4 regions of the Paenibacillus sp. FSL P4-0184 genome follow, and region 1 is predicted to be linked to each of the others. Evidence: riboswitches for the same ligand, from Rfam matches in the RefSeq annotation. Region 1 holds a riboswitch; each other region holds the start of a gene.
The links. Region 1 has a riboswitch for cyclic di-GMP ahead of MKY52_RS18365 (thiamine pyrophosphate-binding protein). Riboswitches for the same ligand answer to the same signal wherever they lie in the genome.
Positions count from the first base shown of each region.

Region 2: linked by a shared signal. The riboswitch ahead of MKY52_RS09955 (NPCBM/NEW2 domain-containing protein) and the one ahead of MKY52_RS18365 (thiamine pyrophosphate-binding protein) in region 1 are both predicted to bind cyclic di-GMP.
Region 3: linked by a shared signal. The riboswitch ahead of MKY52_RS06730 (choice-of-anchor A family protein) and the one ahead of MKY52_RS18365 (thiamine pyrophosphate-binding protein) in region 1 are both predicted to bind cyclic di-GMP.
Region 4: linked by a shared signal. The riboswitch ahead of MKY52_RS04435 (glycosyl hydrolase) and the one ahead of MKY52_RS18365 (thiamine pyrophosphate-binding protein) in region 1 are both predicted to bind cyclic di-GMP.

Region 1 is NZ_JBBORN010000001.1:4,200,558-4,203,709, reverse strand. Features, by position in the region: gene MKY52_RS18375 (helix-turn-helix transcriptional regulator) at 1-242, shown strand, start outside; gene MKY52_RS18370 (methyl-accepting chemotaxis protein) at 365-1,615, shown strand; cyclic di-GMP riboswitch class I at 1,806-1,903, shown strand; gene MKY52_RS18365 (thiamine pyrophosphate-binding protein) at 2,022-3,152, shown strand, end outside.
Region 2 is NZ_JBBORN010000001.1:2,295,822-2,298,973, forward strand. Features, by position in the region: gene MKY52_RS09945 (EAL domain-containing protein) at 1-773, shown strand, start outside; gene MKY52_RS09950 (hypothetical protein) at 883-1,455, shown strand; cyclic di-GMP riboswitch class I at 1,613-1,699, shown strand; gene MKY52_RS09955 (NPCBM/NEW2 domain-containing protein) at 1,958-3,152, shown strand, end outside.
Region 3 is NZ_JBBORN010000001.1:1,571,370-1,574,521, reverse strand. Features, by position in the region: gene MKY52_RS06740 (winged helix-turn-helix transcriptional regulator) at 1-31, opposite strand, end outside; gene MKY52_RS06735 (hypothetical protein) at 417-809, opposite strand; cyclic di-GMP riboswitch class I at 1,301-1,391, shown strand; gene MKY52_RS06730 (choice-of-anchor A family protein) at 1,502-2,590, shown strand; gene MKY52_RS06725 (hypothetical protein) at 2,583-2,789, shown strand; gene MKY52_RS06720 (hypothetical protein) at 2,820-3,008, shown strand; gene MKY52_RS06715 (LPXTG cell wall anchor domain-containing protein) at 3,005-3,152, shown strand, end outside.
Region 4 is NZ_JBBORN010000001.1:1,037,527-1,040,678, forward strand. Features, by position in the region: gene MKY52_RS04430 (glycosyl hydrolase) at 1-73, opposite strand, end outside; gene MKY52_RS04435 (glycosyl hydrolase) at 227-1,777, opposite strand; cyclic di-GMP riboswitch class I at 1,790-1,869, opposite strand; gene MKY52_RS04440 (sugar phosphate nucleotidyltransferase) at 2,006-3,152, opposite strand, start outside.

The DNA.
Region 1 (3,152 bases):
TAAGGGTTAGAGCATCTGTCTTAAAAGAATTACAGCGAGAAAGATTCGTCTCTGTCCAATTGATAGAGCCAACTAGCAATGCAGAGTGGGTGAACGTAGATGCCGAATTTAATACGATCGAGTCGGCCTGCCGGATAATCCTTTCTTTTAGTCCCTCAGTTATTGTACTTTCACCGCAAGAACTTTTAGAGATGGTAAAGTCTGCTATCGCAAAAATTTCCGCTATTTATGAGGATTTTTGACACGAAATCTAAAGAACTACTCCGAAAAGAAGATTTATGTCAGTTCTTACTATAGACCAATCACCTTTAAATCCCATATAATAACACCAATACATAATATTAATAAGGAGGACATTATACCAATGAACTGGATGCATAAACTTCCGTTAAAACAAAGAATTGTTGCCGGATGTTACCTCGTTGCCGCACTATTTGCCATTCCTGTTTTAGTTACTTTTATGATCTTAGGCAACATTATTTTGGGTATTGTTCTAATCGTTGTTCTTGCTGCTCTAACCTTCCCAGTGGCCCGCTTTATCGAGAGAACGCTTACATCTTCTTTTGATGACATCGCGAATGTATCTCATAGTATTTCAAAAGGGGATTTTACTAGTAGAGCCGATGAGAACGGGTCTATGGGGGACGTAAGTCGTTCCTTTAATACTATGATTGACAAGCTCAAGAAGATTTTGACAGAAGCATCACAAATCACTCGTCAAGTTATGGATGCAAGCCGTGGAATCGAAGATAAGAATCAGAATTTGAAAATTGTCATGGCACAGGTAGCCTCTTCGTCTAACGAGCTAGCTCTTGGTGCAAATGAAATATCTACGGATATCGCTGAAATGACAGAATCTATTAAAGATATTGAGAATAAAGTATCCAATTATACGAACTCAACGAAAGAAATGAACAGACGTTCAATACATACATTAGAACTAGTTGAACAAGGACGGCAGTCCGTTGATACTCAAGCTGAAGGCATGCGCAAAAACATCCAGGCTACTCAAAAAGTAGCTGATACTATCGAAGCCCTGTCTCATAATGCTCGCGGAATTACGATGATTACAAAAACCATCACAGAGATCGCTGAGCAGACCAACCTCTTATCGCTGAATGCCTCCATCGAAGCAGCACGCGCCGGAGAGCATGGTCGAGGATTTGCTGTAGTCGCACAGGAGGTTCGTAAACTTGCCGAGGAATCAACGGCTTCAACGAAGGAAGTCTTTGGCTTAGTTCGGAGCATCGAAACTGATATCAAACAAGCGATTGACAATATCGCTATCAACGAAGAAGTCGTACAGGTACAGAATGAGATGATCACTCAATCTGCTCATATCTTTGCTCAAATTGTGCAAAGTGTGCAGTATATTACCGAGCAAATCTCTTCCTTCTCTGCTGAAAGTGATCTGATGTTGGAAAGTGCCTTGAAAATCTCAAGTGCAATAGAGAATATCTCTGCGATCACACAGCAAACCGCTGCCGGCACCGAGGAAGTATCCGCCGCTATGAATGAACAAATTAATGCCCTGCAGTCTGTTGCTGAAGAAACTGAGAAAATGACACAGGCTGTGTTTAATCTACAGAAGACTATCCATATTTTCAAGTTTTAAGTCACTTGCAAATCATATAAACAAGTCCAAAAACTCCTCCTAAGTTTTGACTTAGGGGGAGTTTTTTTATATCTATTATTTCATAGGTTGGACAATACTTTCGTCAAAATTCGAGTTAATTTGCGAAAATATATTGACAAAGGTTCTCTAGGAATATATTGTAAAGGAAAATTCTTCTTATAAATTTTAAAATTAATATTGGCAAAATCTTCGAAAGAGGATGACGCAAAACCATGGATCTACAGCCTCATTTTTTTAATCAGAGGCCATGACTGCCAGGTTGCAGAAAACCAAAACGACTGAACAATTGTTCAGTCTCTATGGCGATTTATGCCACCAACCTGTGCCCTAATTCAGAGCACAGGTTTTCTAATGTTTGATTTTAAAATAACAATCAACTTGTGAGGTGTATTTTTTGAAGACAGTCGCAGATTACATGTCGGAAGCACTACGGAACCTAGGTGTTACCCATTCCTTTGGTATTATCGGGAAATCCATTTGTCCTATTGTTCTTAAAATGGTAGATTACGGTATTGAATTTATTCCTGGGAGACATGAGTCCAGTTCCGGCTTCGAAGCAGCCGGGTATGCGCTTAAAACTGGAAAACTAGGTGTAGCTTTTGGTACTTCAGGTCCTGGTGGAACAAACCTATTAACTGCAGCAGCACATGCTAAGGCTAACAACCTACCTGTCCTATTTATTACTGGCCATCAATCTATTAAAGAGCTTGGAATTCCCCAATGTCAGGACTCTACCTCTTTTCTAGCTGATTTAGCTGATATGTTTAGACCTGCCACCTTATATAGCAAGCTTATTGAACGTGGAGATCACTTTAACACAATCTTTAATCATGCCATATCCATTGCTTTGAGCGGTAATCGTGGTCCAGTTCACCTTTGTATTCCTTTTGATGTACAAACGGAATTGCTAGAGGAATGTAATATTGTAATCCCTGAACGCGAATCACTGGTTAGCCATGCTAATATCGACCGTGTACTTGATGCTATAAATAACTCTAAGAATCCAATAATTATCGCAGGTAAGGGCGTTAACCGCTCAGGAGCACATAGTGAGCTAATTCAATTAGCGGAAACATTTAATATTCCTGTAGTTACATCTCCAGGTGGTAAAGGGGCTATAGCTTGGGATCATCCACTCTATCACGGTCCAATTGGAGTAGGCGGTTGTACCCATGGGGATGACTTGCTGAATCAAAGTGATCTATTTATCGTTCTCGGGTCACGTTTAAGTGATATGACTATTTGTAATCTTAAAAGGGAAAATCATCCTGCAACATTAATTCAGTTTGATAGCGATCCGACTTTTGTCGGAAAAATATTGTTCTCTAAAACGATTCCAGTGACTGGAGATCTACGCGACAATCTAGTTTACTATCTCAATAATATTGACACGAACAATATCACAAAACGCGAAGCACCGACAAATTCCGATTATACCGAAGAGCCTCCGATTTTACCAAACCTTTCACTTGCATCGGTCTTGAGTACGATGAGTGATTTGATTCCTTATAACAGC
Region 2 (3,152 bases), 1.9 Mb from region 1:
AATTCCGTATAGATGACCAAACATGGAGACCTCTATCCGAATTACCCACTGTACTTGATATGGAGTGGATTGATGAGGTTATAACTAAGGGTTTAGTTACTTGTCACTTCCAACCGATTGTGAACGTACGGGAAGAGCTTTTTGCATACGAGCTCCTATCCAGATTTAAAAAAGAAGATGGGTCCCTTATCTATCCTAATGAGATTTTTGCAGCGGCACGGAATCGTGGGCGTTTATATGCTTTAGACCGGTTATGTAGAATGACTGCTGTAAAATATGCTGCACCCTTAAATAAAAAAACCTTTATTAATTTTATCCCAACGTCGATCTACGCGCCAGAGTTCTGCTTAAGATCAACCATTGAACTGGCCAATCAATTAGGCGTCGATCCCTCTCTTTTTGTCTTTGAAGTTGTTGAGACGGAGAAAGTGGATGATCTCGCTCATTTGAAAGCTATTTTGACATATTACAAGGATCGGGGATTTGAATACGCTTTAGATGATGTTGGCGAGGGCTTCAGCACGATCGAGATGTTGTTGGAGCTTAAACCCCATTACATGAAGCTGGATATGAAATATGTTCAGGGTGTGTCCAGCGATCTGAACAAACAGAAAATAGCTAAACAATTTTTAGAAAAAGCTTTAGAAATCCAATCCGTTCCTTTAGCAGAAGGTGTGGAGTTTAGAGGGGACTTTGAATGGCTTAAGCAGAGTGGTTATCAGTTGTTTCAGGGATATTTATTTGGAAAGCCTGATCCTATTCCCAAACAGTGATCCTAATGAGTATAACTCCGTCTAGAGGATGAGGTGAATTTCAGGTCAGAGTCTGAGTACAGCCAACCCCCGGGGTTGTATAATTAAGGTAATTGAGAAGGGGGACGGGATGGATATGAAATGGCATAAGTACATCACACGCTGGGCGGATTCTAGAGGGTTAGGTGGACGAGAAATTGATTATCAATGGCCGTCTCCATCATTTCCGGTGGTAAGTATTCGCAGCAATTTGGGTCGATACTCAGGTCAGGGGTATGGTCACGGAAGCAAGCCACAAGTGAAGACAGCTGTTGGATTAATTGCCATTGGAGATATAGCTGTTGGCCTGATTTCCATAGGTGCGATAAGCGTAGGGGTTCTATCCGTGGGTGCAATATCACTAGGAATGTGGTTAGCCCTTGGAGCGATAGCAATTAGCTGGCTTGGCTTCGCAGCTGGGGCGATTGCCATTGCAGGAGTGGCTGTAGGAGCGATCGCGATAGCCGAAAAAGCGTTGGGAGCTGTTGCCATAGGTGATACGGCATTTGGGGCGGTAGCCATAGGACGAATTGCTGGGGGAGCAGTAGCTATTGGCCAATGGGCATATGGTCTAATCGCAGTTGGCGAGCATGGCTTCGGATTAATTCCCATCACGGGCGATGTGTGGAATTGGTTCCGGCGTTTGTTTGGTGCGGGGAGTTAAGTAGACCTCCAGTCCTAAAGTGTCCTCTCTCTTCCGGGATAGTCGATAAATAATATCTATCACGATAGAAAAAGTAATTGCAATTACCTATTCGGATTTCATACCAATTAATCATGCGATCAGATGTAGCGTTATGTTACTCTTTGTAATGTATTCGAAACTTCATAGGCAAACCTATGGAAATGTAGGGACGCAAAGCTATAGGGACTAAGGTTATCATAACTATTGTCAGCCAGCTGCCAAAGAGTGTATTACGCTTTTTGTTAAAATATAAGAAAGGTTAAGTTATACACCTATACTTAATGTCTTATATTTCTCGCCTAAACCCTTATCGTCCTTATAAGGACGCCGAAGGCGTTTATGCTTGTTAAAGTTTAATAAAAATTAAGTCTTAGTTTTTATGCGACTTTATACGCAATCAAGCTACTCTTTTGGGGTAGTTTTTTTTGTGCCTATTTTTAGGCACGGAAGAGATTCATATTACATCTAGGGGGTAGAAAAGATGAAAAAAATGATTGCGATCGCTACATCGGCAGCCATGTTAGCTAGTTTTTCGAGTGAGGCAGGTTATGCTTTAGCAAGTGATGTAAGCAAGGTAAGTGTAGTGAACACTGTAGTACAAAGCAAGGCTGACCTATTCAGCAATGCGTCAGTTATTCCTTTTGATCTGTACGGCAAGGCTATCCTAAGCGCTTATAATGATGTTTTTAGAATGAATCCTGCGAATATTAAATCCATTACCAATAACGGTGGCAACTACTCAGGTTCACCTATAGCTAAGGCTATGGATGGCGATATGAGTACGCATTGGGAAACGGGCAAACCGAACAGTTCAACGTTTACGAATGAGGTTGTCTTTGTTTTCAATGAGTCCACTGAATTAAATAGAATCGTATACGCTGCAAGACAATCCAGTGCAAAGGGGAAGGGGTTTGCTCAGGAATTTGATATTTATGGCTCAACTACGGATGCAGGCGATTATACGCTAGTATCCTCTGGAGAATATAAAGGCGGAGCAGGTGACGTAGTAGAGATTCAGTTTGCACCTACAGCCTTCAAGAGACTTAAATTTGTCTTCAAAAAAGCTAACCAAGATTGGGCGAGTGCGGCTGAGTTTTCTTTTTATAAAGAAGATACCGTATCCGCTAAAATGAAAAATTTATTTACAGACGATACCTTGAGTCAAGTTAGCGCAGCATTTAATACGGTGGAGAAATTAACGGCTTTAGAACAAGAAGTGCAGACACATCCACTGAACGCGCAGTTTCAAGCAGATATAGAGAATGCAAACGTACTTCTGGAGAACCATCAAATAGAGGCAACAGCGGCTAAGGTTTCGAAGCTAAAAGGCTATGGTACAGCATACGAAAATGCCTATAGCGAAGCTTATAGAATGCCCAACTCAAACGTATCAAAAGTAACGGTGAACGGTGGGAGCTATCCAGGTACCAAACCGGAATACATGCTCGATGACCAGCCGAATACACACTGGGAAACGAACAAAAACAATGATGACAGCTTCACGAATGAAGTCGTGTTTGAATTAGCGCAAGCGAAAGTACTAGATAGATTGGCTTTTCTGGCTAGAGATAACCGCAAAGGCTTCCCAGAGGCTTTTGAAATCTATGTATCAGAGACGAGTAAAGGAGAGACCTTCCAACTTGTATCTAGCGGAACCGCGATTAGTACCAATGATT
Region 3 (3,152 bases), 2.6 Mb from region 1:
TGCCAGGTGGTATACAGATTTCATCACTCATGGGCTATTACCCTCCTTCAGAAAATATTCAACGAAAAGGCAAACGCCTGTTGTCGCTCCGTACTCAAGTCCCGACTTTATTATGTTTTCAACCTGCTATCAAGTCATCCTGCGAGCAACGAACTCACTATATCATTTTGAAACAATTAGTTCAAAGCACTCGTGGCTAACTATCAAGCGGATAGCCTAAGCTACGAATTGAAGTTTTTTAATGTAATTTTCATGTGAGCATCATCTTATTTTCAGGTTCAAGGTATATATTGAAGACACCAAACACCCCCCAGTGTTTTGTGGTATAAATCTCTCAGGTCTTGCCAACTCCCATGGTAAGGCCTATTTTTTTTGTTCGCTAATTAAATGGGGGAGGGGGCAGCTTCTTCGCTACTTCACTTAATCTGATACTGCTCTTCATAGCTCTTAAAAGATGAAATATCCAGACCGAGATATCTGCGCATATGAATGGCAGCTTGGGCAGCGACAATGTCGTTTAACAGCAGCATTCGTTCATGGTATCCACGACATATAAATTTGGCTTCTATCCCCGTGTTAAGTCTGTTCTGCTCATAAACCTTGATTCCCCGTTTTCTCATCTCTGAACGAACATCTCTTAGATCTGTTGTAGCAACTGCTGCGGCTGTTTCAAGAACCTCCAGATAGGGGGTGGGTGTTCGTAAATGTGCAGATAGAATGGCGGAGTCCCGTTCGAAAGCTGATAAAATCATCGGAAGCAATAAATAAGATTTCACCAGCATGTTGTCCCTGCTTTCAGCTCTATTCATGAATCTCATCACCTCTAATGGGAACGTATATTCGTATTCTACCCCGATATTCCAAAAATAATCAATGGTATTTCTAAACAGCTAGTCCAATGTGATTGAATTCACAACTAAATTAGAAAGAATAAAATATATTAAAATTGTAATAATAAAAAATAATGCTTCAGACTTATATAAAGGGAGAATTAGGATGAATGAGGAAGGAAGTCTCCGCCGTGGAATGGTATTTGGTTTGATTCTAAGTATTCCATTATGGATATCGATATTAGGTTGGATAAAGTTACTTTAAAATTAAAGGAAAACCTTTGTGTGAAGCGCCTTTAGGCGCTTTTTTTGTGCTTGCTTACGCGTATGAATATCAGAAGGGATTGATTGACAATTGTGGGGATGGAGCGCTAAACTATTATTAGTTCAAAAGTATTAAAAGTCATAGACGATTATTTAATAGGATGCTTAAAATGCTAGTTCTAATCTGCAAGTCAATACATATATTATCATGATAATAGCAAACCGCCTGAAAGGGTGGGACGCAAAGTCCAGGAGTCTAAAGTGTCTTAAATGCGCTATGACCGTCCGACTGCCATGAGAAGGGAATTCCACTTCTTTTTTGGCGGTCTTTTTTGTTGTTAGGTCCTTTAGAGTTTCTGGTAATTATTCTGATTAAATATAAATCATAGATTTAGGAGGTGTGCTTTTTGAAAAGAAGAATGAAACCGCTGCTAGCACTAGTATTAGCGGGGATTTTGACAGTAGGTAGTGGTCTTTCTGGAGGTCATTTGGTAAAAGCGGCTGGGGAGGTGCTCCCCTATACTCCTACACCTGTGTTAGGTATTGCAGGGAATTTTAATACTTTTATTTTTGGGGATTTCAAACAATCTAATGATCAGGTTCATGGGCGCCTTGCGGCCAAAGGTAACATTACTTTGCAGAATTACGGCGTATCCAAGGATAATCCAGGTGGAGATGTTCTTATTGCTGGTAATGACATCAGTTTTACTAATGGGACTGTTCATGGAGCATCCGTTTATGGTGGTGTTTTTTCCAGCAACGGTGTAGATCTTAAAGAACCAGCGAGAAAAGGGACTCCTATTGATTTTGATGCTGAAGAGCAATTTCTTATTGGACGTTCTAATGAATTCTCTTCACTTGCTACAATAGGAACTTTCAAAAAGGAATATGGGAAAATAACGATTGATGCTCCGGAACCATTTAACGTTCTTAATCTTAGTGCTGCCGATTTCGCTGGTGCTAATGGCTTACAGTTTAATATTGCAAATAGCGCCACAGTTATCATTAACGTTAGCGGAAGTTCAGTTAACATTCCAAGCTTTCAAATCTGGGGAGGGAGCCCTAACAAGGTATTATTTAATTTTTATGAAGCTAGCACTGTTGACATTGGAAGTTTAACAATAGAAGGAACTATCCTAGCTCCGCTTGCAAAAGTAACTTATAATTCCGGTGAACTGCATGGGACGCTGATTGCAAAGGGATTTGCTGGTGGGGTGCAGATGCATTGGTATCCATATGGAGGGGAAGAACCACCTCCAACACCAACGCCGACCGTGACGCCAACACCAACGCCGACCGTGACGCCAACACCAACGCCGACCGTGACGCCAACACCAACGCCGACCGTGACGCCAACACCAACGCCGGCCGTGACGCCAACACCAACGCCGGCCGTGACGCCAACACCAACGCCGGCCGTGACGCCTACGCCGACGTCGACCGTGACACCAACACCGACGCCGACCGTGACACACACACGCCTACGCCGTGCGTGACACCGACACCGAAGCCGACACACACACCAAAACGCACACACCAACACCGACACCGAAGCCGACACACACACCAAAGCCAACACCGACACCGAAGCCGACACACACACCAAAGCCAACACCGACACCGAAGCCAACGCACACACCAAAGCCAACACCGACACCGAAGCCAACGCACACACCAAGGCCAACACACACGTGACGCCAACCAAAACCAACACCAACGCCGATCGTGACGCCAACACCAACGCCGATCGTGACGCCAACACCAACGCCGATCGTGACGCCAACACCAACGCCGATCGTGACGCCAACACCAACGCCGATCGTGACGCCAACACCAACGCCGATCGTGACGCCAACACCAACGCCGATCGTGACGCCAACACCAACGCCGATTGTGACGCCAACACCAACGTGACGCCAACACCAACGCCGATCGTGACGCCAACACCAACGCCGATCGTGACGCCAACACCAACGCCGATCGTGACGCCGACACCGAAGCCAACGCACACACCAAAGCCAACACCGACACCGAAGCCAACGCACACACCAAGGCCAA
Region 4 (3,152 bases), 3.2 Mb from region 1:
GCAGCAAGGAAAAAATAATAAACACCGGTAATATAGTAAACAACAATCTGTTTTGCTTATAATATTTACGCAAATAAATCCTCCTTTCGGTAGCTGTACTGCCTCCACAGGTGCTAAATAAACATACCTGTTATCGGACAATCGTCTTCTGACCTAATGAGGACTATAGCTTAGTAGCTCTGCAATAACGCAGAGCCACTAAGGATCGACCTGTAATTTTCATCAATCAGGAGACATCCGGAAGATAAAGTGCACTTGCTGGAACTGTCTCTTTAGCTTGACTAGCACTTTCCCACATCAAGCGGACTCTCGCATCGCCTTCATTTTCGTAATACTCCACCTTGATATCGTATAGCTGACCAGCCTTCAGCGTTATATTCCCCTTACGCTCAGTACCACTTTGCTTAGTCCAACTATCAATCACGGATTGCCCATTCACCCACACACGGATGCCATCATCTGAGGTAGTGTAAAATGTATATTGCTCATCATAAAATGGCTTAATTTTACCGCTCCAACGTATGGAGAAACGATCAATCCCGAGGGCGGCATCCGGCGATCCTTGCCGCCAATTGAAATCGATAATTGCATCAGTTCTAGTAAGAGCTGCTGTTCCCGATAGCTGTATGTTGTTGTAATATTCTCCTGCAAGCCCCTTCGCAAGAGGAATGGCTGCCTCACCATCTTCTTCGGGAGGTGCCGGCGCTGGTGCAGCGCTAGGTGTCGGTGCCAGACCAGTATTTAATTTATCTCTGGTCAGGGTGTAGTTGCTATTCATAAATGTTTTGATTGTGTCTGCACTGTTATTCTCGTAAAGCATTTTTCCCCAGCTCATCATATACGTCCATTTACTTTGTGATTGCTGAAGCTTCTCCAGATTAGGCATTTCACCATTCTCCCCGATCGCAATCGGTTTGCCTGCGGCTAGACTCAACAAGCTGTCATAGTATTTTTGCTGGTAATCATTTTCGTATATATCTACTGCCAGAATATCTACTTTATCAGCACCTGGATAAGTTAGCGCATAAGGATCTGACCAAACATTGGGAGCATTCGGACTCCATACCCATAACAAATTATTTAATTTATGAACGTTAACAAAACGGTCATACATAATATTCCAAAGTTTAGAAAAGTTATTTTTCTTCCCCCACCAGAACCAGTTCCCGTTCATTTCATGATAGGGTCTCCAAAGCACCGGAACATTGGCATCGCGCAAGCTTTTTAAAGAGACTGCCACCTTATCAAGTTCAGCGATCAGACTGTTATATTGCTTGGTACCCGGTGTAACGTAACTATCGAACTCATTCTGACTAAGTGTTTTTTTCACATTATCCCAGTCATAAGAGGTGCCCGGCAGGTTAGCATGAAAAGTCATAGCTACGATCCCGCCCGCTTTATTCCAGTTGATGGCGCTGTTCACCACATTTTGACGCTGCCAGGTCATCGTTCCTTCTGACTGACCGCTGATCGCGCCCAGTTCATAACCGTGAAGAGCGGCATATTGTCCGCTGGTTCCCTTCAGCATATTGTTAATTTCATCTGGACTTTCTAAATAGTCATGTTGACCAGCAATAATACCTTTTCCTGAGATCGAGTAAAAATAGTTAAGCAGCTTTACGGCTTCAGGTGAGGCTCCTGGGGTAACTGGCGTTCCAGAATTTGAAGCAGCTATGACAACAGACGGCGAAATTCCAACAGTAAGCGGAAGTGCAGTCAGAAACAAGACGAGTGACAGAAATGCGCCAAATAATCGATACGTACGGTAAGCTTTCAAAATAATCTCCCTTTCGGTAGCCAGGCTGCCACTCTTTCGAAGGCCCTATAGCTTTGCGTCCCTACCTTTCGATAGGTTTGCCTTTTCAATTTAAGAGAAATAATCTCTCTTACCGTAAGTATCGACGACAATTAATGATATATTTAGTGTTTTTATGACTTTTTTTGATAATTGAGTCAATTTACCTGTTTCAAGAAATTTTGGATTGGTTAAATAGATAGGTTAGACCTATGAAATGAATTGTTGTAGTTCTATATCATTCCAGTCTAAAGTAATACGAATGTTATCTTCTTCTACTAATTCAGAACCCGTCTGTACCTCTATAAACTCGACATCCGTCAAAGCAAGGATCGCGTGCTTCGTTCCTTCCGGTATACGTACCACGTCCCCAGCCTTCACATTATGTTTTTTCTCATTCAGCACAATACTTGCTTCGCCGCTGACGATTGTCCAAATTTCACTACGCTTGCGATGTAATTGATAGCTGATATTATTCCCCTCGGATATAAAAATCCGTTTGGTCAGCACTTCATTGCCTTCATCATATTTCACATAATCAATAACTTTGTAATGGCCCCAGCGGCGTTCCTCGTACATCGGTCTTTGTTCAAAGGTCTTCAGCACTTCTTTAATCCGCGGGCTCTCAGCTTTATGGGTAACTAGAATCCCATCCGGGCTAGCCGCAATGATCAGATCCTTCGCACCAATTACCGTAATCGGAATATCCAGCTCATTAATCAAGCAAGTCCCCTCAGAATCCGCCGTTACAAAACCTTTTCCTACATGTTTGCTACTCATTTCCTCTGTCAGCGTATTCCACGTTCCAAGATCCTTCCAGAATCCATCATACGGCTGTACTACAATATGTTCTTCTTTCTCTACCACTTCATAATCAAAGCTGATGGAAGACAATAGCTTATACTGCTTCTGCAATTCTTCATATCCTAAAGGCAACCCTTTACGCTGCAAAATATCTAACAAGTACCCTAAGCGGAAGGCAAACACTCCACAATTCCACAATGCATTTTGCTCGATGAGCTGTTCTGCTTGTATGCGGTCTGGTTTCTCTTGAAAATGACTCACCTTCATAAAACCATTTCCCCCCGCCTCTTCGGTGGTAGGAATAATATATCCGTATTTCTCTGAGGCATGTTCAGGAACAACACCCATTAGTGCCAGATTTGCTCCACTTTCCAGCATGGTCCCCTCAAGCATAGCTATGGTATCGAAAAAGGATGCTTCTACATAAGGGTCAACAGGCAATATTGCTACCGTCTCCGCTGGAGAAACACCTGCCACTGAATAAAGATAGGTAGCTGTTAAGGCGATAGCCGGAAAAGTATCCCGACGCTCCGGTTCAACGATAATCGGCACA